One region of the Aquabacter albus genome, then DNA from elsewhere that is predicted to be linked to it. Evidence: predicted binding sites of a transcription regulator. Region 1 holds the regulator's gene; each other region holds the start of a gene.
The links. Region 1 encodes PhoB, which activates phosphate uptake and scavenging genes when phosphate is short. Its sites were predicted from a motif close to TGTCATNNANCTGTCAT; they were not measured.

Region 1 (7,811 bases):
GATATGTCGTGCGGCGTGTTTCCAATTAGGTATCGGGCACCCATCGTCCCGCGCGTCTAGGCGCGTTTCCGGGAGCAAGGCGGGAGTCCGTCAGATGCGGCTTGGAACCGGATCGGGAAAGGCTGAGCCGGCCGACCCCGGGAATCCGGTTTCTCATTAAAGGACGCGGCGCCCGCAGCGGCATGCGGGCCGTGCGTCAAGGAGGAGAGCGATGAGCTGGAACGATGAGCGCGTCGAACTCTTGAAGCGGCTGTGGGGCGAGGGCCTGTCTGCAAGCCAGATCGCGGGCGAGCTGGGCGGGATCACGCGCAACGCCGTGATTGGCAAGGTGCACCGCCTCGGTCTTTCCGGGCGGATCAAGAGCGCCGGTCCGGCCCGGCCCCGCAAGGCCCGCGTCGAGGCCCCGCCCCCGCGCGGCACCCCCCAGCGCCCGGCCACCATCGGCAACACCGCCCTCGCGCCCGTTCTGGACGCCATGGTGGAGACCGCCCCGGCCCCGGCGCCCATGGTGGACAATGTGGTGCCGATGTCCCAGCGCTGCACCATCATGAACCTCACCGAGGCAACCTGCCGCTGGCCCGTGGGCGAGCCCGGCACGGAGAGCTTCTATTTCTGCGGTGGGCGCAGCACGCCCGGCGTGCCCTATTGCAGCCACCATGCGCGCATGGCCTACCAGCCGAGCCAGGACCGCCGGCGCGACCGGCGCCTCGTCGGCATCCGCTGACGAAAGCAAAAAGGCCGCCTCCGGGCGGCCATTTCTTTTCATGCTCGCATTCACGTCATGGCCGGGCTTCACCCGGCCATCGATCTCCGCCTGAGAGATCCCCGGATCAAGTCCGGGGATGACGTCATCCAGGGGCGGCGTGCCCTCACTCGTCCAGGGATGCGCCGGAGGCCTTGACCACCGGGCCCCACTTCGCCAATTCGGCCTTCACATGGTCGGCGAGCTGAGCGGGGCTGGAGCCGACGCTGACCGCGCTCAGGTCCGCGAGGCGCGCCTTCACATCCGGCGACGAAACCGCCTCGATGCCGGCCTTGGCCAGCTTGTCGATGATGGCGGTCGGCGTTCCAGCCGGCGCGAAGATGGCATTCCACGAATAGGTCTCATAACCCGGCAGGCCGGATTCCGAGACGGTCGGCATGTCCGGCGCCGCGGGCGAGCGATCCTTCGTCGTGATGGCGAGGCCGATGATGGTGCCCTTCCGGATATGGCCGATGGCGGACGGGAGATTATCGAACATGATCTTCACCTGGCCGCCCACCAGATCCACCATGGCCGGGCCTGCGCCCTTATAGGGCACGTGGACCATCTTCACGTCGGCCATACTCTCGAACAGCGCGCCGGACAGGTGCAGCGGCGTGCCGATGCCCGAGGAGGCATATTCGTACTTTCCGGGATTGGCCTTGAGCAGGGCGATGAGCTCCGCCACGCTCTTCACGTTCAGCGAGGGGTGCACCACCACCACGTTGGGCACGTTCACCAGCAGCGAGACCGGCGCGAAATCCTTCACGGGGTCGTACGGCATCTTGGTGTAGAGGACCGGGTTGATGGCGTGGGTCGCGACCGTGCCCATCAGCACCGTATAGCCATCGGGCGCCGCCCGGGCGACCACCGCCGCGCCCGTGTTTCCGCCGGCGCCCGCGCGGTTCTCCACGATGACCTGCTGCTTCAGGATCTCGCCCATCTTCGCGGCGATGATCCGGGCGACGATGTCCGTGGAGCCGCCGGCCGCGAACGGGACCACCAGCCTGATGGGTCGGTTGGGATAATCTTCCTGCGCCTGGGCAAAGCCCGTCATGAGCGCCAGCGCGAGAGCAATTGAGGCAATGCGTTTCATGGTTCGTCTCCTCCAGCTGCAATGTATAGAACGGAGCGGCAGAACCGGGAAACCGCGGCTTTCGTTGGGGGACGCGACCCCGGACCCGCCGGGATGGACCTGAAGCAAGCCTCCCGCACCCGGCAGCTCAAGGCTCCTTGCAGGCGGGCGCGACGGCTGCGGGCTTAGAAAGGCTCCGGCCCTCCCCGTCGCATGCCTGGGCCGGCCTCTGTACAGGCCTGTATTCCGCCTGGGATGACGACCTACATCCGCCCCTACACGCAAAAAATCACGCAATGCAAACTATAGTTGCATCCACTTTATGGATCTGCGCGGGATTCAGCTCTTTTGTACACAAAATAGGACAGCTTCGCGCAAGCCCACTCGCTCAGCTTCGTTCGATCCAGGGGGATAATGGGGATCAAAATGCGAGTCCGGGGGCTGTTTTTACTTTGCCTGTCGATTATCGGGGCCGTGGCCGTCGCAGGCAGCGTTATTTTTGCTGTCAATCAATGGCAGATCTGGGCCGATGCATCGAAAGCCAAGACGCTGATGCAGGTGTTCGCCAGTCTCGCCCGCCTGAGCGAGCGAATCTCCGTCGAACGAGGCGACCTCAATCAAGCGCTGCTTTCGAGCACGACGCAGATTTCCTCTGAAGCCAAGGCCAATATGGGGCGGACGGACGAATCCGTGGCGAGCACCCAGGCCGCGCTGGCCGCCCTGGCGCCCGCCGACAAGGCGGCGATCGAAACCCCGCTCACCAAGATCCTCGCTTCCGCGCGCACCGCCCGCGCGCTGGTTGAAAGCGAAGTCGCCAAGCCGGCGAACGGGCGCGACCCGCAGGCTCAAGCCCGCTACGTGTCCGACGTGACGGCCAATCTCGGCAATATCAGCCGGCTGTCCGACGACCTCGAACTGCGCATCAACGACAAGGACGGGGAAATCGGCAGCCTCGCGGGCATGGCCCGCTACTCCCTCATGCTGCGCGACATTGGTGGCCGCCGCTCCACCATGCTCACCAGCTATCTCGGAAACAGGACCACCCTGACGCCGGCCCAGATCCAGCAATTCTATTCCTATACCGGGCAGATAACGACGCTCTGGTCCCTGGTGCAGCATGCCGCCCACGACCTCGACGACGTGCCCGGCATCACGGCAGCCGTGGAGAAGGCGGACAAAGAGTTCATGCAGGTCCTCGGCAAGCTCATCCTGGATACCTTCCAGGAAGCCGTCGCCGGCAGGGACACCCAGGTCTCCATCGAGGCATGGCGCAACACGGTCCGCCCGGCGCTGGTGGCAGCCCTGGCCCCGCGCGACGCCGCGCTGGCCGGCGCCGAACAGCTTGCGGACACGAAAATCTCCAACGCCAGGATCGCCTTCATCGGCGCGTCGGCCGCCTGCCTTCTCATCCTTGTCCTGGTGGTCGGCTTCGGCACCCTCATCACCCGCCGCGTCATCGAGCCCATCCGCCAGATGTCGGAGGGGATCGAGAAAATTGCCGCCGGCGTCTTCGACGTCACCATCCCGGGCACGGAGCGGCGCGACGAGATCGGTGAGATCGGCAGGGCCGTCGAGATCCTGCGGAACAATTCCATGGAGATGGTCCGCCTTCAGCACGACCAGGTGGAGTTGCGCGAGCAGGCGGAAGCCGACCGGCGCAAGGCCTTCCAGGAGGTGGCCGAGGAGCTCGACCGCGCGGTCGGCCGCATCGCCGGCGCCGTCTCCACCACCTCGGAGGAGCTCCAGGCCTCCGCCCGCGCCATGGCGGGCATGGCCGAATCCACCTCGAGCCGCTCCGACCAGGCCTCCCAGGCCGCTCAGATCGCCTCCACCATGGTGGAGACGGTGGCGGCCGCCGCGGAGGAGCTGTCCGCCTCCGTGGAGGAGATCGGCGCCCGGGTGACGGAATCCACGCGCATCACCGGCACGGCGGTTCAGGAAGCCAATGACGCGGCGAGCAAGATCTCGGCGCTGCTCGATGCCGCGCGGCGCATCGGGGACATTCTGAGCCTCATCACCAACATTGCCGGACAGACGAACCTGCTCGCCCTCAACGCCACCATCGAGGCGGCGCGGGCGGGCGAGGCGGGCCGGGGCTTCGCCGTGGTGGCGAGCGAGGTGAAGAGCCTCGCCGACCAGACGACGAAGGCGACGGCCGAGATCGAGGCGCAGATCTCCACCGTCCAGCACGCCACCGACAATGCGGCCAAGTCCATTGCCGACATTGCCAAGACCATCGGCGCGATCAGCCACATCTCCACCACCATCGCGTCCGCAGTGACCCAGCAGGCAGCGGCGACACAGGAGATCGCCCATTCCATCTCGCGCGCCTCCGACGGGGCGCGCAACGCCAACAGCAATATCGAGCAGGTGGCGCTGACGGCGGTGGAGACGGGGTCTGCGGCAACCCAGGTGCTGGAGGCGTCCTCCGAACTGTCCCGCACCTCCGCCGATCTGCGCCAGGCCACGGACAGCTTCGTCCTGCGCATCCGCGCCGCCTGATCGCACGGCCTCAGGCCACCTCCGGGTGGCCCTGGCGGTTCCGGAACGGGCAGCATCAAGGTGCCGGCCGGTGCCATGGGTGAGTATGAGTATCCTCGGCCCGGTCCGCACTGCGGACCGGGCTGGGCTTTATCCAGCCTCATCGCAGTAGCAGGCGAACGCCCTCAAAGGCCCGCCGGCATGGGGTCAAATCCACTTGTCGGAATAGCATTGCGATCCCACAGGTAGTGACCTTGCCTCCAGCCAAGAACAATCACGCTTCTGATGACAGCATTCCGCGGCCGTCAGACGTGACCGCGCTCCAAGTCTTCAGCCGAAGGGACAGCCGGCAGGTTCGCGCCACGGCCGCCCGGATCTTGGTGTGGTGTCACCGCAGAGATCTCGGGCACGTCTCTCTCGGGCCGGTGGGCGCGCTCACGCCGGCGCCGGCGCCGGGAACGGCCGGAGCCCGCGCTCAATGCGCGCGGGCGAACATTTCGTTGAAGGAATAGCCCGCCCCACGCACGGTGCGGATGGGATCCATCTGCCGGCCGCGATTGATGGCCTTGCGCAGGCGGCCCACATGCACGTCCACGGTGCGCTCGTCGATATAGACGTCCTGCCCCCAGACCCCGTCCAGCAATTGCTCGCGAGAGAAGACACGGCCCGGGCTCTGCATGAGGAATTCGAGAAGCCGGAACTCGGTCGGGCCGAGATGCACCTCGCGGCCGGCCCGGTGCACCCGGTGGGTCTCCCGGTCGAGCTCGATGTCGCCCGCCCGCAGCAGGGTGGCCACATGCTCGGGCTTGGCGCGCCGGAGCAGCGCGCGCACCCGGGCCAGCAGCTCGGGCACCGAGAAGGGCTTCACCACATAATCGTCGGCGCCGGTGGCAAGGCCGCGCACCCGCTCGGTCTCATCGCCGCGGGCGGTGAGCATGATGACGGGGAGGCGCTCGGTCTCGGGGCGCGTGCGCAACCGGCGGCACAGCTCGATGCCCGACAGGCCCGGCAGCATCCAGTCGAGGATGACGAGGTCGGGCACGCTTTCGCGCAGCCGTGTCTCGGCCTCGTCGCCGCGGATCACCGCATCGACCGCATAGCCCTCGGATTCCAGATTGTAACGGAGAAGGAGGCTCAAGGCCTCCTCATCCTCGATGATCAGGATACGTGCCGGCACTGCCCATCACCCCTGCCCAATGTCTTAGCCACTACCCTTGCACGTGTCCCGTGAACGGCACGGACGTCTCGCTGGAGATGTCCGCCTTCGGCCGCTCGTCGGACAGCACCTGGCCGGAGACCATGTAGTGGACGGTCTCGGCGATATTGGTGGCGTGATCGCCGATGCGCTCGATGTTCTTGGCGCAGAACAGGAGGTGCGTGCACACCGAGATGTTCCGTGGATCTTCCATCATATAGGTGAGGAGCTCGCGGAACAGCGACGTGTACATGGTGTCGATGCCGCTGTCGCGGCGCCACACCTCGATGGCCCGGACCTGGTCCTTGCCGGCATAGGCGTCGAGAACTTCCTTCAGCTGCTCGAGCACCAGGTCGGACATGTGCTCCACGCCGCGCACCAGCTTCTGCGGGTGGTATTCGCCTTCGATGGCGAGCACGCGCTTGCCCACATTCTTGGCAAGATCGCCGATGCGCTCCAGATCGCTGGCGATGCGGATGGCCGCCACCAGCTCGCGCAGGTCGGAGGCCACCGGCTGGCGCTTGGCGATGACGACAATCGCCTTTTCCTCGATCTCGCGCTGGATGTTGTCCACGCTGGTGTCCAGCAGGATCACCCGCTGGGCGAGGGCCGCGTCGCGGCGCATGAGGGCGTTCACCGCATCAATGACGAGGCGCTCGGCCTGGCCGCCCATCTCGACCACCTTGCGGCCGATTTCCTTCAGCTCGGCGTCGAACGCCGTAACGGTATGCTCGGACATGTCCGCGGATCCTTTGCGATCAGCCGAAGCGGCCGGTGATGTAGTCGCGGGTCTTGATCTGCTTGGGATTGGTAAAGATTACGTCCGAAGGCGCCACCTCGACCAGTTCGCCCAGATAGAAGAAGGCGGTGATGTCGGCGCAACGCGCCGCCTGCTGCATATTGTGGGTCACGATGACGATGGTGAAGTCCTGCTTCAGCTCGTCGATCAGGTCCTCGATCTTCGAGGTGGAGATGGGGTCGAGCGCGGAGGTGGGCTCGTCCAAAAGGATCACTTCCGGCTGCACCGCAATGGTGCGGGCGATGCACAGGCGCTGCTGCTGGCCGCCCGACATGCCGAGTGCGGAGGTGTGGAGGCGATCCTTGGTCTCTTCCCAGATCGCCGCCTTGCGCAGGCAGCTTTCCACACGCTCGTCCATTTTCGCCTTGTTCAGGTTCTCGTGCAGGCGCACGCCGAAGGCGATGTTGTCATAGATGGACATGGGGAACGGGGTGGGCTTCTGGAACACCATGCCGATGCGGGTGCGCACGATGGTGGGGTCCAGCTCCTTGCCGACGATGTTGACGCCGTCGAACAGCACCTGCCCCTCGGCCCGCTGGCCGGGATAGAGGTCGTACATGCGGTTGAAGATGCGCAGCAGCGTGGACTTGCCGCAACCCGAGGGGCCGATCATCGCGGTGACGCGCTTCTCGGGGATCTCGAAATTGATGTTCTTCAGGGCATGGTTCTGCCCGTAATAGAAATTGAGGTTGTCCACCTTGATCTTGGTGGGTGCCTGCACGGCGTCGGGCTTGGCGGCGACAGACGACGCGATGTTGAAGGTCGGATCCACTGCAGAAGTCATGTTCGGCCTCTTCGATCTCTGGTCTGCGGGGCCGTCGGGCGGCCCCGTCGTGATCTTGTTGGGTCCGGTGCGGCCCGTCGGGCCGCCCCGCTCACTTCGTCCGAGCCAGAACCAGCCGGGACACGATATTCAGGAGCAACACGCCGACCGTGATCAGCAGCGCGCCGGCCCAGGCAAGAGCAACCCAGTCGTCGAACGGGCTTCCGGCATACTGATAGATGGCAATGGGCAGGCTCGCCATGGGCTTGGACAAGTCCACGGACCAGGAATTGTTGCCGAGCGAGGTGAACAGCAGCGGCGCGGTCTCGCCCGCCGCGCGGGCCACCGCCAGGAGAATGCCGGTGACGATGCCGGCGCGCGCCGCGCGCCAGGTGATCATCATCACCACCTTCCATTTCGGCGCGCCGAGCGCGAAGGCGGCTTCGCGCAGGCCCACCGGAACGAGGTTCAGCATGTCCTCGGTGGTGCGCACGATCACCGGGATCACCAGGATGGCGAGGGCCAGGGAGCCCGCCCAGCCGGAGAACCCGCCGAACGGGATCACCAGGAACTGGTAGATGAACAAGCCCACCAGGATGGAGGGCGCGGAGAGCAGGATATCGTTCACGAAGCGCGCGGCGGAGCCGATTTTCGTGCCCTTGCCGTTCTCGGCCAGGAAGGTGCCGCAGAACATGCCGATCGGGCCACCAATGATCAGCGCGAGCGCGATCTGGATCAGCGAGCCGACGATGGCGT
Region 2 (7,811 bases), 140 kb from region 1:
TTCGGCCTCATCCTCATGTCCGAGCGCGACCCCGAGCGCATCACCACCTTCGCCGACACGCTGCGCCGCTCGCTGCGCGCGCCCATCACCTTCGCCGACCGGGAGGTGTTCATCACCGCCTCCATCGGCCTCGTCCTGTCCGGCCCGGACCTCGCCAAGAGGAACGAGGTGCTGAAGGACGCGGAACTCGCCATGTATTACGCCAAGCGCATCGGCGGCGACCGCATCGAGGTGTTCCGCCCCGCCATGCGCCAGCAGAAGATCGACCGCCTCTCGCTGGAGAGCGACCTGCGCAGCGCGCTGGAGCGGGACGAGATCCTGGTGCGCTACCAGCCCATCGTGCGGCTGCACGACCGCGCCATCGGCGGCTTCGAGGCGTTCCTGCGCTGGAAGCACCCGACCTTGGGCGAACTGGCCGCCGACGAATTCCTGCCCATCGCCGAGGAGAGCGGGCTGATCCTCGATCTCGGCCTGTTCGCCCTGGAGCGCGCGGCACGCCAGCTCGGCCAGTGGCAGCGTCAGGTGCGGGTGGACCCGCCGCTCTTCATGAACGTCAATGTCTCCTCCCGGCAGCTCCTGCGGCACGACCTGATCCAGGACCTGAAGGCGGTTCTCGCCCGCAACGCGGTGGCCCCCGGCTCGCTGAAGCTGGAAGTGGCCGAGGCGCTGGTGATGGAGAATCCGGAATATGCCGCCGTGATGCTGGCGCGTATCCGCGAACTGGGCGCGGGCCTCTGCCTTGACGATTTCGGCACCGGCCAGTCGGCCTTGTCCTATCTCCAGCGCTTCCCGTTCGACACCATCAAGATCGACCAGCGCTTCGTGCAGGAGAGCGCCAAGGGCGCGGCCCGCGCGGCGCGGCCCATCATCGTCGGCTCCATCATCGACCTTGCGCACCATCTCGGCATGGAGGTGATCGCGGAGGGGGTGGAGAAGGAGACGGAAGCCGGGGAAATGGCCCATTTCGGCGCGGAATACGCGCAGGGCGTGCTGCTCGGCGAGCCCCTCACCAGCGAGGAATGCCGCGCGCTGTTCGAGCCCATGCCCGCGGAACCGCGGCGCCGGCGTCAGGCGGCGGGGTAGGGCGGGGCGCTCTTGTCCTGGACAAGTGAGCGCATAGCGCGAACGCAGATCCGGGACCCAGCGCAAGAGTCCGGCGAAGCCGGCAATGGCGCGACCAGCGCCCTCACGCCCTCGCCGCGCGGCGAGGGCTTATTGAAGCGCCTTCGGCGGTCTCTTGCGCTGGGTCCCGGGTCGCATTCCACTGCGCTTCGCTGCGTTGCATGCGCCCAGGACAATGGCGACGGCTATGGGCACCCTACGCGTGCCCGGCCTCGTTCGAGAGCATGCCCGGCACGATCCCCAACCGCCGCAGCGCCAGGTCGTATTTGGCCTCCACTACATCGCCGAACACGAGATCGGGATCGGCGTGGCAGTGCAGCCAGCCATTGGCCTGGATTTCGGTTTCCAGCTGCCCCGGCGCCCAGCCCGCATAGCCGAGCGCGAGCACCGCGTTGGAAGGCCCCCGCCCGCCGGCAATGGCTTTCAGGATGTCGAGCGTGGCGGTCAGGCAGATGCCCTCGTCGATGGGCAACGTCGAATTCTCGATGAAATAGTCCGCCGAATGCAGCACGAAGCCGCGTCCCGTCTCCACCGGCCCGCCCCGCAGCACCTTCACCGCCCCCGCTTGCTTGGGCAGCAGAATGCGCTCGGCGGCGGCGACCACGTCGAGCTGGACCAGCAGGTCGGCGAAATCGATATGGTTCGCGGGCTGGTTCACCACGATGCCCATGGCGCCCTCGGCCGAGTGGGCGCACAGATAGATGAGGGTGCGGGAGAAGCGCTCGTCCTGCATGGACGGCATGGCAATGAGCATCTTCCCGTCGAGAAACTCGGGTGGACCACCGGACGCGAGGCTCTTGAGATCGACCATCATGGGGCAAAGCCTACCGCGATGTGGATCGTTTGAAAACGCCGATGAGGCCCAAGGGGATCCCGCACCGGCCTCTCCGGCCGCAACGTCACGTGAAATTGCGTGGTGCGGCTTTGCACTTCGCGGCCGGACAGGTTAGGCGCATGGGCATGGTTACACCCCGCATCCTCCCGCTCCTGTCCCTCCTCATCGCGGCGCCCCTGGCGGCCCAAGCCGGGGAGACGCCATGGGTGCGCACGCAGGGCGCCGATGTGCGCCTCGTGTCCGGCGGCATCGCGGGCGGGAAGCTGGAGGCGGGGGTGGAAATCCGCCTCACCACCGGCTGGAAGACCTATTGGCGCTATCCCGGCGACAGCGGCATTCCGCCCCGGTTCGACTGGAGCGGTTCCCGCAACGTGCGCGGCACCAGCGTCGCCTTCCCCGCACCACGCCGCTTCTCGGACGGGGCGAGCGGCCATTCCATCGGCTATAAGAGCGGCTCCGTGATCCTGCCCGTGACGGTGGAGCTGGACACGCCCGGCAAGGCCACGCTGCTCGAGCTGTCGCTGGATTTTGCCGTGTGCGAGGCGCTCTGCGTGCCTGCGCACGCGCAGCTCTCCCTGGAAATACCGCCCGGAGACGGCACGCCCAACGCCGCCTTGGCCGCCGCCCGCGCCAGCGTGCCGGTGCCCGCGCCGCTGGGCGCGGCGGCGCCCGGCATTGCCAGCGTCAAGGTGGATGCCGGCGCCACCCCGCCGGTGGTGGAGGTGATCGCCAACACCACGGCCGCCAATGCGGACCTGTTCGCGGAAGGCCCCGATGAGGCCTGGGCGCTTCCGCTGCCCAGCCGGCAGCCGGCCGGCGAGGGAAAGACCCGCTTCACCTTCGCTTTGGACGGGCTGCCCTCCGGCGCCACATGGAAGGGCGCGGTGCTCCGCCTGACCCTGGTGGATGGCGGCCGGGCGGTGGAGACCCCGGTTCCCTTGCCGGCAAACTGAGCCGGGGGCCAATCTCGGCCCTTTCGCAACGGCGAAATCTTTCTATTGTCTGCCGGCCAGCGCGGTCATGTCCCGCGCCTTCAGGCCAGCAATCTGCGGAGAGAATGATGCCCATCTCAGTCGGCGACGCCTTGCCCTCGGCCACCTTCCGCGTGAGCACCGTGGACGGCCCCGTTCCCAAGACCAGCGAAGAGATCTTCAAGGGCAAGCGCGTGGTCCTGTTCGCAGTGCCGGGCGCCTTCACGCCCACCTGCCACAAGAACCACCTGCCGGGCTATATCGCCCGCGCCGACGAGATCAAGGCGAAGGGCATCGACACCATCGCGGTGGTGTCCGTGAACGACCCCTTCGTCATGGGCGCGTGGGAGAAGGCCTCCGGCGCCGACGACAAGATCCTGTTCCTCTCCGACGGCACGGCGGAGTTCGCCAAGGCCCTGGACCTCACTTTCGACGGCTCCGCCGCCGGGCTCGGCGTGCGCTCCAAGCGCTACTCCATGCTGGTTGAGGACGGCGTGGTGAAGGTGCTGAACGTGGAAGACGTGCCCTCCAAGGCCGACATGTCCAGCGCCCAGACCCTGCTGGGTCAGATCTGAGCCTTTGGTCCAATAAGACGTCATGGCCGGGCTTCGGCCCGGCCATCTCTTTCAGGACACGGCGCACCGGGCAATTCAAGAGATCCCCGGGTCAAGCCCGGGGATGACGGCGGTAGAGGTGGAATTTGTCCTGGACAAGCGACGCCGCAGGCGGAGCGCAGATCCGGGACCCAGCGCAAAAGTCCTGCGAAGCAGCCAATCCGCGACCAGCGTGAAAACGTCTCCGCCGCGCGGCGTCGGAAACGAATTGAAGCGCCTTCGGCGGTCCCTTGCGCTGGGTCCCGGATCTGCGCTCAAGCTTCGCTTTCGCTTGTCCAGGACGAGCGGCCGATTTTAAGATTCAGGCAATGATATCGGGGAAAAGTTCGTCCTCGAGGTGGCTGATGCGGTCCTTGAGCTGGAGCTTGCGCTTCTTCAGCCTCTGGATCTGCAGGATGTCCGACCCCGTGACCGCCATGAGGGCGGAAATGGCGGCGTCGAGGTCCCTGTGCTCCTGGCGCAGCCGCTCCAGAAGCGCCCGCAGCTCACGTTCCTCATCACTGGTCATGCACTGTTCCGCAACGCCCGAGCAGGAGCCGATGTCCGAATATGGCACGGGGCGCCGTCCCTGCAAGCACGACGAGCGGCCCTTCCCGGAGGAAATCCAATCAGCGCCGCCCATCCTAAAAAATCTTGTTTTATTTCAATGCATTGCCTAATGCGTCCCCGCGCGGCGCCTGCTCTCGGGGTGGACCGCCCGATCCGGCGAATTTCCCGAATCCCACCGGCTTGACCTACCGGAGGGTGGTCGACTCTTCGCCGCCTCCATGACAGACTGATGTCGTGTTGCAGACAGGGAGAGGCGCCTAATGTCCGTCCAGTCGCACCTTGAAGAGCTTCAGCGTCGTCACGCAGCTCTCCAGACGGAAATCAACAGAGAACTCGCACATCCGGCATCCGATCCGCTGCGCCTTGCGGAATTGAAACGCCGAAAACTCGTCCTCAAGGATCAAATCACCAAGCTTAGGGCACCCGCCACGGTCCACTGACCGGTAGGCGGGACTGAAGCTGGAGAGCGACCGGGACTGACCGGGGGCCGCGCAGGCGGTTCCCTCGCGGCGGAACATGTTCTATTCCGCCCGTATGGCTCCTCCCCTCATCCAGCTTCAGGACATCTACCTGCGCTTTGGCGCGACCCCGCTTCTGGCGGGCGCCGAGTTCTCCGTTGCGCCCGGTGAACGGCTTTGCCTTGTCGGCCGCAACGGCTCGGGCAAGTCGACGCTGCTGCGCATCGCCGCCGGCCTCATGGAGCCGGACGGGGGCACGATCTTCGTGCAGCCCGGCGCCACCGTGCGCTATCTCCCGCAGGAGCCGGACTTTTCCGGCTTCGCGACCACGCTTGCCTATGTGGAAGCGGGGATGGGAGAGGGCGACGATGCCTATCGCGCCCTCTACCTCCTGGAGCAGCTCGGCCTCACCGGCGCGGAAGACCCGGCGAAGATTTCCGGCGGCGAGGCGCGCCGTGCTGCGCTCGCCCGCGTGCTCGCGCCCGAGCCGGACGTGCTGCTGCTGGACGAGCCCACCAACCATCTCGATCTGCCCGCCATCGAATGGTTGGAAAGCGAGCTGAAGTCGCTGCGCTCGGCCCTCGTCATCATCAGCCATGACCGGCGCTTCCTGCAGAACCTGTCCCGTTCCACCGTCTGGCTCGACCGGGGCGTGACGCGCCGTCTGGACCAGGGTTTTTCTGCCTTCGAGGGCTGGCGCGACCAGGTGCTGGAGCAGGAGGAGACCGAACGCCACAAGCTCGACCGCAAGATCGTCGCCGAGCTGGACTGGCTGCGCTACGGCGTCACCGCCCGCCGCAAGCGCAATGTGCGGCGCCTGGGCGAATTGCATTCCATGCGCCGCGACAAGAGCGAGGAGCGGCGCGGGCCGGGCGCGGTGAAGATCACCGTCACCGAGGCGGAGACATCGGGCAAGCTGGTGATCGAGGCGAAGGGCATCTCCAAGAGCTTCGGCGAGACCGCCGTGGTGAAGGACTTCTCAAGCCGCATCCTGCGCGGCGACTGCGTCGGCATTGTCGGGCCCAACGGCGCGGGCAAGACGACGCTGCTGAAGATGCTCACCGGCGATCTCAATCCCGACAGCGGCACGGTGAAGATCGGCGCCAACCTCGAAATCGCCTCCCTCGACCAGAAGCGCACCGCCCTCGATCCCGAAATGAGCCTGCGCGATGCGCTCACAGGGGGCGGCGGCGACACGCTCATGGTGGGCGGGGCGCCCAAGCACGTGATGGGATACCTCAAGGACTTTCTGTTCACGCCGGACCAGGCCCATTCGCCGCTGCGCGTGCTCTCCGGCGGCGAGCGCGCCCGCCTGATGCTGGCCCGCGCCTTGGCGCTGCCCTCCAACCTCCTGGTGCTGGACGAGCCCACCAACGACCTCGACCTCGAAACCCTCGATCTGCTCCAGGAGATGGTGGCGGACTATCCCGGCACCGTGCTGCTGGTGAGCCATGACCGTGACTTCCTGGACCGCACCGTCTCCTCGGTGATCGCGGCGGAAGGCAATGGCCAGTTCAGCGAATATGCCGGCGGCTATTCCGACATGGTCACCCAGCGCGGCCATGGGGTGGAAGCGAAGGCGAAGCCGGAGAGCGGGCGGGCGGGCAAGAAGCCCGCGGCGCTGCAGCCGACGGCGGGCAACAAGTCCGAGGACAAGCGCCGCCTCTCCTTCCACGAGAAGCATGCGCTCCAGACCCTGCCCAAGACCCTGGAGAAGCTGCGCACTGAAGCCGACAAGCTGGAAGCGGTGCTGGCCGACCCTGCGCTCTATGCCAAGGACCCCGGCAAGTTCGAGCGCACCTCCGCCGCCCTCTCCAAGACCCAGGCGGACATCGACGCGGCGGAAGAGGAATGGCTGCGGCTGGAGATTTTGCGGGAAGAGGTGGGGGGGTAGCCCCTGGAGGCAAACGTCAAGCCCGGCCATGACGGTGTGCTTGAGGGGTGGCACGGCCCTAACCCCCCGCCCGCCACTCCATGCGCCAGATGGCGCGGCCGGAGGTGGGGTTGGTGCCGGAAAACGCGATCTCGAAGCCGAGGCGGCGATAGAAGGCGACGGCGCGCACATTGTCCTGGTTCACGTCCAGCGCGATGCCGGCCGGGGCGCGGGCTTTCGCAGCGTCCATCAGCGCCTCCGCCGCGCCCTTGCCCCAGAAAGCGGGGGCGACCGCCAGTTGGTCGAGATAGCCGGTGGCGGGAGCGATGGCGACGAAGCCGGCCAGCGACCCGTCCGGCGCCTCCGCTACATGGAATTCCGCCCCGCCTTCCCGCAGCGCCTCCACATGCCCCAGGAACCAGGGCCGGCGCGCCTCGAAATCGATGTCCGGCATGGTGCGGTTCCAGCTCGCGACCCAGAGATCGGCGAGCGCCGGCAGATGCTCGGGCGCGAACGGGATGATGCGGAAGGGGAGGGGCTCGGGCATGGTCGGGGTGAACCTACCCAAGCGGCGAAGGCCCGTCGATGGGGCGGGCGCCTTGCCGCCGCCGCCCTCCCGGCGTAACCATCCCGCAGAAGGAGCCCCCCATGACCGAGGTGAAGACCACCATCGACCCCGAAGAGGTCGCCCGCTTCGAGGCGCTGGGCGAGGAATGGTGGGACACCAAGGGCAAGATGGCGCCGCTTCACGCCATCAATCCGGTGCGCCTCGCCTTCCTGCGCGACGTGCTGGTGCGCCGCTTCGGCCATGACCCGCGCGCCATGCGCCCGCTGAAGGGCCTGCGCATCCTCGATATCGGCTGCGGCGGCGGGCTGCTCTCGGAACCCTTGGCGCGCATGGGCGCCGAGGTGACCGGCATCGACCCCGCGCCCGGCAATGTGGACATCGCCCGGCTGCATGCGGAGGGCTCCGGCCTTTCTATCGACTATCGCGCGGCCACGGCCGAGGAACTGGCGGCGGCCGGCGAGAGCTTCGACGTGGTGCTGGCGCTGGAAGTGGTGGAGCACGTGGCCGACGTCGCGCTGTTCGTCCGGCAGGCGGCGCGCATGGTGGCCCCCGGCGGCCTGTTCGTGGGCTCGACGCTCAACCGCACGGCCAAGAGCTTCGCCCTTGCCATCGTGGGCGCGGAGTACGTGCTGCGCTGGCTGCCGCGCGGCACGCACCATTGGGACAAGTTCGTGACGCCGGAGGAATTCGAGGCGGTGCTCGCCGTAGCCGGCCTCGATGTCACGGAGCGCCTGGGGATGGTCTACGACCCCTTCGCGGGCGAATGGCGCCTCGCGGCCGACATGGACGTGAATTATTTCATCGTGGCCAGCCCCGCAGCG
Region 3 (7,811 bases), on a different contig from region 1:
TATGGGCGACGCGGGCGGTGAGCACGCGGGTCTTGCCCGTGCCCGCCCCGGCCAGCACAAGGAGCGGCCCGTCCAGGGTCTCCACCGCCTCGCGCTGCTCGGGGTTGAGGCCGGAAAGATAGGAGCGGGAGGGCGCGCCGCCGGCGCGCGCACGCTCGGCGATGCCGCCCGGCTTGAGGGCCGGCGGGTTCGCCGCTTCGCTTGTCAGGTGTTTTCTCTGTTCCAGGGGACTAGCCAACCGCGCGTCTCGCCTCGCCGCTGATTCTCGTGCGAGAACAAAATGGCACCGGCAGGGCCGGATTGCGAGGGGCGGGAGCCCAGAAGCGGATTCTTGTGTGCAAAACGGCCCTTTGGCCTGTGCGCCTTTATGCGCTGACGGGCGGATATGTGCTGGCACGGCAGAGTTCCGATGCGTCAATCCGGCCCCACACAAGAGGGCCGGGTTGAGCCTGCCATGACGGCTTCGGGCGCCGAGAACACCCTTGGCAGGCGGCCGGCTCCGGCCTTACCAAGGCTATGAAGCGGGACGACGATCCCGCAGCCGCCCTGAAGGCGGCGGGGAGACACGGCCATGACATCATCAGACACTCTGAAAGCGGCGGTCTTCGGCCTTGGCTCCATGGGCGGCGGCATGGCCCGCTCGCTGCTGCGGGCCGGCCTCGATGTCACCGGCTTCGATCCCTCGGCGGACGCGGTCGGCCAGTTTGTGACGGACGGGGGCAAGGGCGCTCCGAGCGCGGCCAAGGCGGCGGAGGGCGCCGACATCGCCGTGAGCGTGGTGGTAAATGCCGCCCAGACGGAAAGCGTGCTGTTCGGGCCGGAAGGTGTGGCCGAGGCGCTGCCCGAGGGCGCGGTCTTCATCTCCTGCGCCACCATGGACCCGGAGAAAGCCCGTGCGCTCGCCGGCCGGCTGGAGGCCACCGGCCGGCTCTATCTCGACGCCCCCATTTCCGGCGGCGCGGCGCGGGCGGCCACCGGAGCCCTCACCGTGCTGGCCTCAGGGAGCCACGCCGCGTTCCAGAAGGCCCGGCCGGCGCTCGATGCCATGGCCGCCAAGGTCTATGAGTTGGGCGATGCGCCGGGCACGGGCGCGGCCTTCAAGATGATCAACCAGCTCCTCGCCGGCGTGCATATCGCCGCCGCCTGCGAGGCGTTCACCTTTGCGGCCAAGCAGGGGCTGGACCTTGCGAAGGTGTACGAGGTCATTACGGCCTCCGCCGGCAATTCCTGGATGTTCGAGAACCGCATGCCCCACGTGCTCGCGGGCGACTACAAGCCGCTCAGCGCCGTGGAGATCTTCGTGAAGGATCTCGGCATCATCCACGACATGGCGCGGGACGCGCGCTATCCCGTCCCGCTCGCCGCCGCCGCGCTCCAGATGTACCTCGCCGCTGCGGGGTCGGGCATGGGGCGGGACGATGATTCCTCGCTCGCGCGCATCTATGCCCAGCTCTCCGGTACATCCCTTCCGCCGCCGCAGGGATGAAATCGGCGGGCTTAGTGTCTAGATAACGCCCATGGCCTTCTCATCCGAAGAAATCGAACGCTATGCCCGGCACATCGTCCTGCGGGACGTGGGCGGACCGGGTCAGCAGAAGCTGAAAGCCGCCAGCGTGCTGGTGGTGGGCGCCGGCGGGCTCGGCGCGCCTGTGCTCCTCTACCTTGCGGCTGCGGGCGTGGGGCGGCTGGTACTGGTGGATGACGACGAGGTCTCCCTCTCCAATCTCCAGCGCCAGGTGATCCACCGCACGCCGGATATCGGCCGGCCCAAGGTGGAGAGCGCCCGCAACTTCGTTAAAGCCCTGAACCCGCACGTGGAGATGGAGCTTCACCGCACCCGCCTCGATGCCTCCAACGCCATGGCGCTGGTCTCCTCCGTGGACGTGGTGGTGGACGGCTCCGACAATTTCTCGACGCGCTATCTCGTCTCCGACGCCTGCGCCCTGGCGAAGCGCCCGCTCGTGACCGCCGCTCTGGGCACCTTCGACGCCACCCTCACCACCCTGCGCCCGCACGAAGTGGGGCCGGACGGCACGCCCAACCCCTCTTATCGCTGCCTGTTCCCCGAGCCGCCCCCGCCCGGCACCGTGGCGCCCTGCGCGGAAGCGGGCATTCTCGGCGCGCTCGCGGGCGTCGCCGGCTCGCTCGCCGCCCTGGAGGTCATCCGCGCCATTGTCGGGTTCGGCGAGGGGCTGGTGGGCAAGCTGCTGATGATCGACGCGCTCTCCATGCGCTTCGAGACGCTGAGCTATGCCTACGATCCGGAGAACCCGCTCACGGGCACGGTGCCGACCATCTCCGACCTTTCGGAGCACGCGCGGGATGCCGAGACGGCGCACTGAAGGCTACCCAGATCAAGCCGGCCATGGTGACATCTTCGTCCCCACCCCATCGCGACAAATCCCGCAGCGTGCCTTATCTAAGCCGTTCGCGTTCAAGGGTGTCCCAGATTCCATGACCTCCGCTCCGTCCTCCCTCACCGACAAGGTCCAGACGTTCGCCTTCGAGAGCGGGCTTGCCGCCGCGCGCTTCGTGGGCGGCATTTGCGCATTCGTGGAGGATGAGGGCCGCGCCACCCTGGTGGGCGAGACGTCGCAGGCGGTTACGCTGCATGACGGAGTGGTGCTGGAGACCGCGGGGGACGGAAAGCGGCTGCTCACCGCCGGCGATGACGGCACGGTGAAGCAGCTCCTCGCCACCGGCGAGGTGCGCACGCTCGCCGAGCACAAGGGCCGCTGGATCGACCATGTGGCCCTCGGCCCCGACGACAGCTTCGCCTATTCCACCGGCAAGACGGCCTATTTCATGCCGGCGAAAGGCAATGAGCGGCGCAGCCTCGATGCGCCCTCCACCGTGGGCGGGCTCGCCTTCGCGCCCAAGGGGCTGCGGCTCGGCATCGCCCATTATGGCGGCGTGACGCTGTGGTTCCCCAACGCCCTGGGCGTGAAGCCGGAGGGCTTCGCGTGGAAGGGCTCGCATCTCGGCGTCGTCTTCAGCCCGGACGCGCGCTTCGTCATCACCACCATGCAGGAGCCGGCGCTGCACGGCTGGCGGCTGGCGGACGGCAACCATATGCGCATGACCGGCTACCCCGCCCGCGTGAAGTCCTTCGCCTTCACCAGCGACGGAAAATGGCTCGCCTCCTCGGGGTCGAGCGAGGCGATCCTCTGGCCATTCCAGGCCAAGGACGGCCCCATGGGCAAGCAGCCGAGCATGATCGCTCCCTCCTCCACCGGCCGCGTGACCATGGTGGCCTGCCACCCCAAGGACCCGGTGGTGGCGGTGGGCTATGAGGACGGCATGGTGCTCATGGTGCGCATCCCCGACGCCGCCGAGATCCTGCTGCGCGCGCCGGACGGGGCGGCGGTCTCCTGCGGCGCATGGCGGGCCGATGGCGGGGCGGTGGCCTTCGGCACCGCGAAAGGCTCCGGCGGATTGTTGGCGTTCTAGGCTCCGGCCTGCGTCACACTTGGTGCGTCGCAGGGCTGTCACGGCGAAAAGCTATGGGCTAACCTGATCTTATCTCGCAGCCGCGAGAAGACCTGCCCGGCCGGATCAGGGGAGCATCCCATGAAGATCGAAGACGTGCGCCGCACAGCTTATTCCATGCCGCTGACCAACCCCGCTTATCCCCGCGGGCCGTACCGGTTCTTCGATCGCGAATTCATGATCATCACCTATCGCACCGACATCGAGGCCCTGCGCCGCGTGGTGCCGGAGCCGCTCGAAGTGTTCGAGCCGCTGGTGAAGTACGAATTCATCCGCATGCCCGACAGCACCGGCTTCGGCGACTATACCGAGACCGGACAGGTGATCCCGGTGAAGTATAACGGGGTCGAGGGCGGCTACGTCCACTCCATGTATCTCGACGACGAGGCGCCCATTGCCGGCGGCCGCGAGCTATGGGGCTTCCCGAAGAAGTATGCCCACCCGAAGATGGAAGTGGAGAAGGACGTTCTCGTCGGCCGCCTCCATTACGGCAAGACGCTCTGCGCCGAAGCCTCCATGGGCTACAAGCACATAGCGGCGGACAAGGACACGGTCATGAAGGCGCTCCTGGCACCCAACTTCATGATCAAGATCATCCCGCACGTGGACGCGACCCCGCGCATCTGCGAGCTGGTGCGCTATTATCTCGAGGACGTCCAGCTGAAGGAAGCCTGGGTCGGCCCGGGCGCGCTCGGCCTCTACCCCCACGTCATCTGCGACGTGGCCCGCCTGCCCGTGCTCGAAGTGGTCTCGGCCCTGCACCTGCGCGCCGACCTCACCCTGGGCATGGGCGAGGTGATGTTCGACTATCTCGCCGACGGCAAGTGATCCGGGATCGGCCACGAAACGAACCACCGCAGGGCGCGCCGCGTTCCGCGCATTGCATGACGCCGGCCGAGGCGCCATGCTTCGGCGGCAAACCGGTTGAGGGGAAATAATGAGCACGCTGCTAAGCGAGGTTCCCAGCGACATCCGCAATATCGTGTCCGACTATGACCGGGTTGCCCTCGTCTTCCAGGGCGGCGGGGCGCTCGGCGCGTATCAGGCGGGCGTCTACGAGGCGCTGTCCATTGCGGGCGCGGAGCCGAACTGGGTGTCCGGCGTCTCCATTGGCGCCATCAATTGCGCCATCATCGCCGGCAACACGCCGGAGAACCGGGTGCCGCGCCTGCGGGAATTCTGGAACACCATCTCGGGCCGCAAGATCTGGGCCTATACGCCCGACGGCGACCATTTCCGCACCATGCGCAACCAGATGAGCGCCTTCGCCACCATCAATCTTGGCCAGCCCGGCTTCTTCAAGCCGCGCTTCCCCAACCCCTGGCTTTTGCCCCGCGGCGCGGAGGGCGCGACCTCCTTCTACGACACCTCGCCCTTGCGCGACACGTTGCTGCGGCTCGTGGACTTCGACCTGATCAATAGCGGCCAGAAGCGCTTCTCCGTGGGCGCGGTGAACATCCGCACCGGCAATTTCGTCTATTTCGATAACACCACCCACCGCATCGGCCCCGAGCATGTGATGGCGTCGGGCGCCCTGCCGCCGGCCTTCCCCGGGGTGCGCATCGACGGCGAATATTACTGGGACGGCGGCGTGGTCTCGAACACCCCGCTCCAATGGCTGCTGGACCAGCCGGACCATCCGAGCGCGCTGGTGTTTCAGGTGGACCTGTTCTCCTCGCGCGGCGAGCTGCCGCGGGACATGCTGGACGTGGTCGAGCGGCAGAAGGACATCGGCTATTCCAGCCGCACAAGGTCCATCACCGACTTCTTCCGCCGGGTCCAGATGCTGCGCTCCAAGCACGCGGATGCGCTCCAGCGCATCCCCGAGCAGCTGCGTAGCGAGGAGGACAACCAGATCCTCTCCGAGTACGAGGCATCCGGGCCGGTGAACATCTGCCACCTGATCTATCAGGAGAAATCCTACGAGCGGGATTTCAAGGATTACGAATTCTCCGGCACCTCCATGCGGGACCATTGGCAGTCCGGCTACGAGGACACGTTGAAGACCTTGCGTCGGCCCGACTGGCTGAAGAAGCCCGCGAAGAACACCGCCATCGTGGTGCACGACATCCACCGCCTCGACGACTGACAGCTCTTAGAAACGGGTCCGGAAGGGGGCGGCGCCAGGGCTCTTGGCACCGCCCGCCTTCCGCCCTTTCCCCGTGGGGGGAAAGACGGGGCGCGCTTCAGATGACCGCGCGCAGCAGCGTGTTGGCGCCCAGCAGGGCCAGCCCCGCGAAGAAGCAGGTGCGAAAAGCCTTCTGCGAAATCTTCTGGCGCACCCGCCGGCCCAGCTCCATGCCGGCGAAGGCAGGGATGAGCGCCGCCAGCGTGCCGAGCGCCACGCTCCCCTCGGTCAAGGGCGCGCCCTTGGTGGAAAGTGCCGCCGCGAGCCCGAACGTGCCCAGCGAGAAGGCAAAGCCCATGGCCTGGACCAGATCCTCCCGCTCGAGGTGAAGGGATTGCAGATAGGGCGCCACCGGCATGACCGTGACGCCCGTGGTGCCGGTGAGGAGGCCCGATGCCACGCCCATGATCGGGGACAGATAGGGCTCCAAGGCCGGCGGCGTGCGGAAGTTCACCTGGCTGAGGCCCATTAGCCCGTAGAGAAGGAGCGTCCCGCCCAGGATGGCCGGCGCGAGATGGGAATCGAGCCCCTCGAACCACAGCCCGCCCGCCAGCGTGCCGGCGAACACCATGAGCCCCATCAGCCAGAAGCGCCGGAGAACCGGCCAAAGGCGCGGCCCGGTGACGAACTGCACCACATTGGTGACGATGGTGGGGGCAATCAGGATGGCCGCCGCGTCGGACGGCGCCATGAGGAGGCTCAGCAGCCCCATGCCGAGGGTCGGCAGGCCCATGGCCGTGACGCCCTTGACCAGCCCGGCCAGAACCAGGATCGCGGCGATGATGATGAGCGTGACAGTGTCCATGAGCGGCACGCTGGCCCACCGCCCCGCTTGCAGCAATGTGGATTATCCGGCTTCATCCTTCGTCTGAGACGAAGGATTGCCGGCCATGCGGTTCGATCTGGTGGATCTGAAGCTGTTCCTCGCCATTCTGGAGGCGGGCAGCATCACCGCGGGCGCGGCGCGGGTGAACCTGGCGCTCGCCTCGGCCAGCGCGCGGGTGCGCGGCATGGAGGAGACGGTGGGCACGCCGCTCTTGGTGCGCAGCCGCTCCGGCGCCGGCGCCACGCCGGCGGGGGAGGCGCTGGCGCACCATGCCCGCCTCGTGCTCCAGCAGACCGAGCGCATGCGCGGCGAGCTCTCCCGCTACGGCAAGGGGCTGAAGGGCCATGTGCGCATGTGGAGCAACACCGCCGCCCTCTCCACGCGCCTGCCGGGCGACCTCGCACGGTTCCTGGCGCAGCACCCCGACGTGGACGTGGACCTTGAGGAGCGGCCCAGCCGGGAGATCGCTCCCGCCTTGCGGCAGGGCCTGATCCATATGGGGGTGCTGTCCGACGTGGGCGACACGGCGGGGCTGGAGACCCGCCCCTATGGCGAGGATCGCCTCATGGCCATGACGCCGGCCGGCCACCCGCTGGCGCAGAAGGCTGGCGCCGATTTTGCTGATGTGGCCGCCTTGCCCTTCGTCGGCCTCACCTCCGGCAATGCCATCCAGCATTTGATCGAGCGGCAGGCGGCGCAGCTCGGGCTGCCGCTGAAATACCGTGTGCGGGTGAACCGGATCGAGGCGGTGGGGGAGATGGTTCAGGCCGGCGTCGGCGTCACCGTCCTGCCCGCCGCCGATGCGCACCGGGTGGCGGAGCGCATGGATGTGGCGACATTCCCGTTGCCCGATGCCTGGGCGCGGCGGACGCTGGTGGTGGCGGTGCGAAGCCGAGAGGCGCTGCCGGAATTCGCCCGGCAGGCGCTGGACGCCCTCTGCTGGGAATGGTGAGGGACGTCAGAACTCGACGTCCAGTTCCTCAAGCTCCTCCGGCTCCGCGAGCGCGCCGGCGATCCATTCCTGCATGAGCGGGTGCGACATGATGAGCGCCCGGTAGGCCTCGCAGGCAGGGTCCAGCGGCACGCTGTAGGTGGTGAAGCGCGAGCAGACCGGCGCGTACATGGCGTCCGCCAGAGTGAAGGTCTGCCCCATCAGATAGGGTCCGCCATGGGCCGCGAAGCTGCCGCGCCAGATGGCGACGATGCGGTCGATATCCGCCTGCGCGCCCGCCCACACCCGGAAGCCGGGATACTTCCCCTTGATGTTCATGGGGAGCGCCGAGCGCATGTTGGCAAAGCCGGAATGCATTTCGCCCGAGATGGAGCGGCAATGGGCGCGGGCGGCCCGATCCTGCGGGTGCAGCCCGG
Region 4 (7,811 bases), on a different contig from region 1:
CCCTTGGCGCCGCCGCCATAGAGCGTGTCGCGGTCCAGCTCGTTGAGCGGCGCGGCGCGCTTGAAGCGCTCCACGAGGTCGGGGTTCGAGATGAACGGCTTTCCGAAGGCGATGAGATCGGCCTTGCCGGCGGCGATCACCGTCTGCGCGAGGTCGAGGTCGTAGCCGTTATTCACGATCCAGGTACCGGAATAGCGCCGATGCAGCTCCTCGAAGGAGAAGTCCGGGGCGACATCGCGCGGCCCGCCGGTCGCGCCCTCGACCACATGGATATAGACCGGGTGCAGCTTTTCGAGCTCGTCCACCACATGGTTGAACAGCACCTGGGGGTTGCTGTCGGACAGGTCGTTGGCGGGCGTTACCGGCGAGAGCCGCAGGCCCGTGCGTGCCGCGCCGATCTCGGCAATCACCGCCGCCATCACTTCGATGAGGAGGCGGGCGCGGTTTTCAATCGAGCCGCCATAGGCGTCGGTGCGCTTGTTGGCACCGTCGCGCAGGAACTGGTCGATGAGGTAGCCGTTGGCGCCGTGGATCTCGACGCCGTCGAAGCCCGCCTTGATGGCATTGGCGGCGGCGCGGCGATAATCCTCGATGAGGCCGGGGATTTCCGACAGCTCCAGCGCGCGCGGCGCGGAGGTCTCGGCAAAGCTGTTGTTCACGAAGGTCTTGGTCTTGGCGGTGATGGCGGAAGGCGCCACCGGGGCGCCGCCGTTCGGCTGGAGCGAGGTATGGGAGACGCGGCCCACGTGCCAGAGCTGGGCCACGATGCGCCCGCCCTTGGCATGGACGGCTTCGGTGATCTTCTTCCAGCCGGCGACCTGCGCCTCCGAATAGATGCCGGGCGTGTCCTGATAGCCCTGGCCTTGCTGCGAGATCTGCGTCGCCTCGGTGATGATGAGGCCCGCGCTGGCACGCTGGGCATAGTATTCCACCGCAAGATCGCCGGGCACGAAGCCCGCGCCCGCGCGGTTGCGGGTCAGCGGCGCCATGACGACGCGGTTGGAAAGGGTGATTTTGCCGAGGGTGTAGCTGTCGAACAGCGAAGGCGTCGCTTCAGTCATGGACAGGCCTTTCGGGCGGGAACCGCCGAATGGAGATGGTGCGATGCGGTAGAGATAAGCCAGCGCTTCCGCTCGCCAAGGGGGGACACAGAAGAAAGTTCGGGGCCCTTATGGTTCACAAATGCAGGAGCCCTTCGGCCACCACCACAGCGCTGCCGCCGATGGTGGCCGCGCTGGCGCGACCACTGGCGACCTGGAAGCCGAGATTGATGCGGCTCGGCCGGCCCATTTCGAAACCCTGGTCGATGCGCACCTTATGATGGCCATCCACGCGCGCCTCGGCATCCATGAGCACCGCCGGGAAAGCGGCAGCGGCGGCGCCCGTGGCGGGGTCCTCCTCGGTCCCGAGGCCGGGCGAGAACATGCGGGCGCGGTAGTCAGCATCGCCCTCCTCGTCAGGCGTATAGAGAAAGAGTGCCTCACCGTAGGAGCCGAGGCTGCGGATGAAGGCGGCCTCGTCCGGCCGGGCGCGGGCCAGCGCGGTGAGGTCCGCCATGGGCACGAACAGGAACGGCACGCCGGCGGAGGCAACCAGCGGGCGATGCGCGTCAAAGCCGATATCGGAGACGGCGAGGTTCAGCGCGTCCGCGCAGTCCCGGCGTGAAATCTCCGCCTCCTCCAGCTCCGCCTTGCGGGGCACGATGAAGGTGGCCGCGCCCTTGCGCGAGCCCGCCCCCTCGGTGGAGACCTCGCACTTCACGACGCCGATCTGTTCCTCCAGCAGGAACGAACCCTTGGAAAGCTTGTCCTCCAGCGCCAGCAGCACCGCGACGCCCACCGTGGGGTGGCCGGCGAAGGGCATTTCGTGGGCGGTGGTGAAGATGCGGATGCGCGCCCGGTGGGCCGGGTCCTTCGGCGGCAACACGAATACCGTCTCGGAGACGTTGAACTCACGGGTGATCTGCTGCATGGCCGCATCGTCGAGGCCCGCCGCATCGAGGACCACCGCCAGCGGGTTGCCGCCGAACGGACGTGAGGTGAAGACATCGAGCGTCACGTAACGGCGCGGCATGGCGTGATCCGGGTTCCCTAGAGCCAGTTTAGACCGCCTTGCCCCCAAGGCTCAGGCGCGGAATGTCACAGTTTGGCCTCAAATGGCCTGCGGCGTGAAGACATTGGATGGCCGAACGAACTCCTCCTGGGCCTCCACCAACAACAATTCGCGCGAATGGGCCTCGTGGGTGCGCTTCAGCAGCCCGAAGATGGAGGAGCCCGCGGCCCCGAGCGCCCCTGCCGTGGTGCCCATGCGCTTGTAATGGACGAAGAACAGCGCCGCGATGGCGTCCCCTGCCCCGTTCAGCGACACGTCGAGCCGCGGCGTGCGCAGCAGGAACCGGCCGTCGGGACCCGAGGCGAAGAGGTCGATGGCGTCGGACGGGGTGTCGGACGTGTGCAGCGAGGTGACCAGGATTACCTTCGGCCCCCGCGCATGGAGCGCATCGCAGGCCGCCGCCGCATCCTCCCGCGTCGCGACGGTCATGCCCGAGAGCAGTTCCAGCTCGAACCGGTTGGGCGTGATGATGTCGGCCGCCGGCACCGCCGCGTCCCGCATGAATTCTGGGATTCCCGGCCGCACGAAGATGCCGCGCCCCACATCGCCGATCACCGGGTCGCAGCAATAGTTTGCGTTCGGGTTGGCCGCCCGCACCCGCGCCACAGCATCAAGGATGGCCGCGCCGATATCCGCCGAGCCCATATAGCCCGAGAGCACGCCGTCGCAGGCGCCGAGCCGGCCGCGTTCGGCGATGCCCTCGATGAGATCGCCGATGACGCCGGCCTCGAACACCTGGCCCCGCCACGCGCCGTATCCGGTGTGGTTGGAGAACTGCACCGTATGGATCGGCCACACCTCCACGCCGAGGCGCTGGAGCGGGAACACGGCGGAGGAGTTCCCCACATGCCCGTAGGCGACGTGGGACTGGATGGAGAGGATGTTCATTGCCGGGAAGCCGGGTTTGATGAGGCGTCGAGGGCAGCTATCGCGCAAATCCCCTGCCGACAAATGGATTCTGCTGATCGGCTCCAGCAATTGCGATGATCTGTGCAGCCCCCGTGTCGTTGCGCCCTGCCCTTGCGCCCCGGCAGGCGCCATGCCAAGCCCATCTTCCCTGTCGTTCCAGCCGCAAGATCCCCCACATGTTGCTTGCCCGCGACCTCGCCTTCGACATCCATACCGGACGCCTCTCTCCCGCCGAACTGGTGGAGCGCTGCGCCGAGGCCATCGCTGCGCAGGAGAACGACGTGCGCGCCTTCGTGGCGCTGGACCTCGAAGCCGCCCGTGCGGAAGCAGGCGAGCCCGGCCGCGGCGCGCGCCCGCTCGCCGGCCTGCCGGTGGGCGTGAAGGACATCATCGACACCCGCGACTTTCCCTCCGAATACGGCTCGGCGCTCTATGCAGGCCACCGGCCGGCGGCGGATGCGCCCGTGGTGCGGCAGGTGAAGCGGGCGGGCGGCATCGTCCTGGGCAAGACCGTGACCACCGAGCTGGCGCACATGCACCCCGGCAAGACGCGCAATCCCCGCCGCCTCACCCACTCGCCGGGCGGCTCCTCCTCCGGCTCGGCGGCGGCGGTGGCGGCGGGCATGCTGCCGCTGGCCATCGGCACCCAGACCGGCGGCTCCGTAATCCGCCCCGCCGCCTTCTGCGGCGTCGCCGGCTACAAGCCCACGTTCCGCACCTTGCCCACGGTGGGCATGAAGACCTTCTCCTGGCACCTCGACACCATGGGCCTGTTCGGTGCGCGGGTGCGGGATGTGGCCTTCGCCGTCGCCGCGCTGACGGGCCGAAACCTGGATATCGCCGACAGCGTGGCCGATGCACCGCGCATAGCCGTGGTGCGCACCGCCCGCGCCGCCCTCGCCGACGCCCACGCTCATGCGGCGCTCGATGCTGCGGTAAGAGCCGCAGAGCGGGCCGGGGCGCATGTGCGGGAGATCGACCTGCCGGAGGAGGTGGAGGCGGCGGACGCGATCCACCCCGTGATCCAGGACTTCGAGGCCTGGATCACGCTCGCCGACGATTACGACCGGGGCCGTGACAAGCTTTCCCCGGGGCTCGTCGCCCATCTCGAAGCTGCGTCCGCCATCACCACCGACGTCTATGACATGGCCCGGCGCTCCGCCAAGCGGGCGCGCCAGTGCCTTGGTGACCTGTTTGCGGACCATGACGTGCTGCTCACCTTCTCGGCGCCGGGCGCGGCGCCGGAGGGCTTTGCCTCCACAGGCTCGCCGGCCTTCAACCGCCTCTGGACCCTGATGGGCTCGCCCTGCGTGAACGTGCCCGGCCTCACAGATGCCTCCGGCCTGCCGGTGGGCGTCCAGGTTGTAGGCCGGTTCGGGCGCGACCGCGCCGCTTTGCTCGCCGCCGCCTTCGTGGAGCGCGCGCTTACCGCCTGAGATCGTATATTTTTTGGAAGGCTTCCTGCGGCGCGGTATCGCTTAGCCTCTGATTATAAAGAAGATGCGAGTGGAGCGTGCTGCACTGCATGATCATTTCATGCAATGCAGTACATTTATTTGCTTTTCTAGAATGAAGTCTTTGTTAAGCTTAGGTGGAAGATCGGCCAAGGAGAGGACTTGGGACGTGAACCTCGGCTCGACGCTGGATCTGATGAAGCTCTGTGCCGCCTTAGCCGTGATCGGCGCGGTGGTCATGGGCATGATCTAAGCGCGGACGCACACACCCAGGCGACCTTCGCACAACCATAAGAAGAAGAAGGATAGGCCGATCGGACGGCGCCGGAGAGACATCTCTCCGGCGCCGCTCTTATTTCACGGCTGACACATGCAACTCAGCTCCCCGCCGGGGAGCGGACAGGGAGAGGTGGCTGAGCGTCACCGACTTATCATGTCTGACGCGCCGTCTTCCCCAGAAAAGTGGAGAATGGGGTGTCAATCTTTAGTCTCGTCGCGCCCCGCTTGTCGCCGCCCGGTACCTAGCCGACACTCGCCAAAGCAGCATTGATTCTACTTACACTTTGCGCCGACCGAAAAGCCGCGCGGATATTGATACCGCCAAGCTTTTCGCCGTTTATGACACTTTCATGAGGCCTGCCTCCAAAGTCGGCAGCACCTTCACCCAGTCGTCACACGCCTGTAGTCCGCCGCACCTATTGGGTTCACGAGCGCAGCGGAGCGACCTCATGCTGGTGATCGAAGGACTGACCTGCCGGTTCGGCGACAAGCTCGCCGTGTCCGACGTCAATCTTGAAGTCGGGGGAGGTGCCTTCGTCGGCGTCATCGGCCGTTCCGGCGCCGGCAAGTCCACGCTCCTTCGCATGGTGAACCGGCTACAGGAGCCGACCGGCGGCCAGATCCGATTCGAGGGCCAGGACGTCACCGCCCTCAAGGGCCGGCAGCTGCGCCTGTGGCGCGCCCAGGCCGCCATGATCTTCCAGCAGTTCAACCTGGTGGGCCGGCTCGACGTGCTCACCAACGTGCTCATGGGGCGGCTTTCCACCATGCCGTCCTGGCGCGCCTTCACCAAGGCCTGGAGCATGGAGGACAAGGCGCTCGCTTTGTCCGCCCTCGACCAGTTCGACATCGCCCAGCTCGCCTCGCAGCGCGCCGATAGCCTTTCCGGCGGCCAGCAGCAGCGCGTCGCCATCGCCCGTGCGCTGGTGCAGGAGCCGGGCCTGATCCTTGCCGACGAGCCCATCGCCTCGCTCGACCCGCGCAACACCAAGGTGGTGATGGATGCGCTGCTGCGCATCAACAAGCATTTCGGCATCACCGTGCTGTGCAACCTGCACTCCCTCGACATCGCCCGCACCTATTGCGACCGGCTGGTCGGCATGGCCGCAGGCCGCGTGGTGTTCGACGGAGCCCCCGACATGCTCACCGACGCGGTCGCCCGCGACCTCTACGGCCTGGAGGCCGGCGAGGTGATGGAGGTGGAGCAGAGCGCCCCCAGCCGGGGCGTGGACGCGATGGCGGCCGGGGCCGCCATTGCAATGTGAGCGTCGGTTCCCGAGTTCTTCGCGCGTTTCCTTATCCCCGCATCCTCAAGGAGCGAGACATGCTGACCCGTCGTACCCTGATCGCCGCCGCCGCGGCGCTCACCTTCTCCGCCGGCGCCGCCGGCGCGCAGGACTGGAAAGCGCAGTATCCCGAGCTGGTCTTCGCCATCATCCCGGCGGAAAACGCCTCCGGCGTCACCGAGCGCTACACCCCCCTCATGAACTACCTCACCAAGGAGCTGGGCACCAAGGTGACGCTCCGCATCGCCAACGACTATGCGGCGGTGATCGAGGGCCAGCGCGCCGGCAACATCCAGATCGCCTCCTACGGCCCCTCCTCCTTCGCCCGCGCGCTCATGACCGGCGCGAAGATCGAGGCCTTCGCCATCGAGGTGAACGCGGACGGCACCAAGGGCTATTATTCGGTGCTCTACGTGAAGGCCGACAGCCCCTACAAGACCATCAACGACCTGAAGGGCAAGAACCTCTGCCTGGTGGACCCCAACTCCACCTCCGGCAACAACGTGCCGCGCTTCGCCCTCAACAAGATGGGCATCACGCCCGACCAGTTCTTCGGCAAGGTGGTCTATGCCGGCTCGCATGAAAATGCGGTGATCGGCGTGCAGCAGGGCACCTGCGATGCCGCCTTCAACTGGTGGAACGACGAGCAGGAATCCAACCTCATGCGCATGGACCGCAAGGGGATGGCGAAGTACTCGGACTACCGCATCATCTTCAAGTCCGACCAGATCGTGAACTCGCCGCTGGCCTATCTGGACAGCCTGCCGGCCGACCTGAAGGCGAAGATCCGCGACGCCTTCTTCAACGTCGAGAAGAACGACAAGGCCGCCTTCGATAAGATCTATGAAGGCAAGCAGCTCGTGTGGCAGCCGGTGACCAACGCCTCCTACGAGACCATCATCGAACTCAACAAGTTCGTGGACGAGCTGCGCAAGAAGAAGGGCTCCTGAGCCTTTCCGGGATCATATGGCCGGGCTGAGCCCGGCCATCTCATTTTTTCAAGAGACGTCATGCCCGGGCTTGACCTGGGCATCTCTCGGAGGCCGAGGGGATCCCCGGGTCAGGCCCGGGGATGACGAATGAAGGAAGCTTAGGAACCAACTTTGCCCCACGCCGTCGTCCAGCTCCCGCCCGAGCAGATCGCGCCCCTCGCCCGTCTCTATGACGAGGCGGTGGCGGCGCGCCGGCGGCATACGTTTATCGCGGGCGGCGTGATCCTGGTCTGCATCGCCTTGTCCTGCTGGGCGGGCGAGGTGCGGCCGGGCGTCTTCATGGCCAATGCCAACAGGCTCGGCGAGTATTTCTGGAACATCCTGCCGACCCTGCGCTGGGACAGCCTCGGCGCCGACCTCGCCGAATGGTACTGGAACCTCGACGGCTGGCTGAAGCTGCTGCTCGACACCATCCTCATCGCCTATCTCGGCACCCTGTTCGGCGGCATCGGCGCCTTCTGCCTGTGTTTCCTCGCCAGCGCCAACCTCGTGCGCTCGCCGTGGATCCGCTTCACGGCCCGCCGCGTCCTGGAATTCTGCCGCACGGTGCCGGAGATCGTGTTCGCGCTCCTGTTCGTGGTGGCCTTCGGCCTCGGCGCCATGCCCGGCGTGATGGCGCTCGCCATCCACACCATGGGCGCGCTCGGCAAGCTGTTCGCCGAGGTGGTGGAGAATATCGACATGAAGCCGGTGGATGGCGCCACCGCCGCCGGCGCGAGCTGGACGCAGACCGTGCGCCTCGCCGTGGTGCCGCAGGTGCTCTCCAACTTCACCTCCTA

Region 2: ABLE91_RS08315 (YdcH family protein) is a predicted target of PhoB. The motif match lies at 4,310-4,326, and genes of this name have one in related genera.
Region 3: ABLE91_RS11290 (acetoacetate decarboxylase) is a predicted target of PhoB. The motif match lies at 3,476-3,492, and genes of this name have one in related genera.
Region 4: phnC (phosphonate ABC transporter ATP-binding protein) is a predicted target of PhoB. The motif match lies at 5,094-5,110, and genes of this name have one in related genera.

The regions. Positions count from the first base shown of each region.
Region 1 is NZ_JBDZDT010000003.1:258,122-265,932, forward strand. Features, by position in the region: gene ABLE91_RS07690 (GcrA family cell cycle regulator) at 212-724, shown strand; gene ABLE91_RS07695 (Bug family tripartite tricarboxylate transporter substrate binding protein) at 870-1,838, opposite strand; gene ABLE91_RS07700 (methyl-accepting chemotaxis protein) at 2,370-4,319, shown strand; gene phoB (phosphate regulon transcriptional regulator PhoB) at 4,774-5,475, opposite strand; gene phoU (phosphate signaling complex protein PhoU) at 5,507-6,232, opposite strand; gene pstB (phosphate ABC transporter ATP-binding protein PstB) at 6,252-7,076, opposite strand; gene pstA (phosphate ABC transporter permease PstA) at 7,168-7,811, opposite strand, start outside.
Region 2 is NZ_JBDZDT010000003.1:401,644-409,454, reverse strand. Features, by position in the region: gene ABLE91_RS08340 (EAL domain-containing protein) at 1-1,083, shown strand, start outside; gene ABLE91_RS08335 (YqgE/AlgH family protein) at 1,319-1,936, opposite strand; gene ABLE91_RS08330 (protein-disulfide reductase DsbD domain-containing protein) at 2,083-2,910, shown strand; gene ABLE91_RS08325 (peroxiredoxin) at 3,018-3,503, shown strand; gene ABLE91_RS08320 (YdcH family protein) at 3,844-4,050, opposite strand; gene ABLE91_RS08315 (YdcH family protein) at 4,352-4,531, shown strand; gene ABLE91_RS08310 (ABC-F family ATP-binding cassette domain-containing protein) at 4,626-6,443, shown strand; gene ABLE91_RS08305 (GNAT family N-acetyltransferase) at 6,502-6,969, opposite strand; gene ubiG (bifunctional 2-polyprenyl-6-hydroxyphenol methylase/3-demethylubiquinol 3-O-methyltransferase UbiG) at 7,071-7,811, shown strand, end outside.
Region 3 is NZ_JBDZDT010000004.1:335,121-342,931, reverse strand. Features, by position in the region: gene ABLE91_RS11310 (ATP-dependent helicase) at 1-226, opposite strand, end outside; gene ltnD (L-threonate dehydrogenase) at 572-1,486, shown strand; gene moeB (molybdopterin-synthase adenylyltransferase MoeB) at 1,518-2,342, shown strand; gene ABLE91_RS11295 (WD40 repeat domain-containing protein) at 2,455-3,450, shown strand; gene ABLE91_RS11290 (acetoacetate decarboxylase) at 3,571-4,317, shown strand; gene ABLE91_RS11285 (patatin-like phospholipase family protein) at 4,427-5,578, shown strand; gene ABLE91_RS11280 (sulfite exporter TauE/SafE family protein) at 5,676-6,422, opposite strand; gene ABLE91_RS11275 (LysR family transcriptional regulator) at 6,508-7,395, shown strand; gene ABLE91_RS11270 (glutathione S-transferase family protein) at 7,402-7,811, opposite strand, start outside.
Region 4 is NZ_JBDZDT010000005.1:515,240-523,050, forward strand. Features, by position in the region: gene ABLE91_RS15180 (alkene reductase) at 1-1,061, opposite strand, end outside; gene ABLE91_RS15185 (PhzF family protein) at 1,177-2,073, opposite strand; gene pdxY (pyridoxal kinase PdxY) at 2,152-3,000, opposite strand; gene ABLE91_RS15195 (amidase) at 3,198-4,457, shown strand; gene ABLE91_RS15200 (hypothetical protein) at 4,591-4,728, shown strand; gene phnC (phosphonate ABC transporter ATP-binding protein) at 5,204-6,019, shown strand; gene phnD (phosphonate ABC transporter substrate-binding protein) at 6,079-6,990, shown strand; gene phnE (phosphonate ABC transporter, permease protein PhnE) at 7,144-7,811, shown strand, end outside.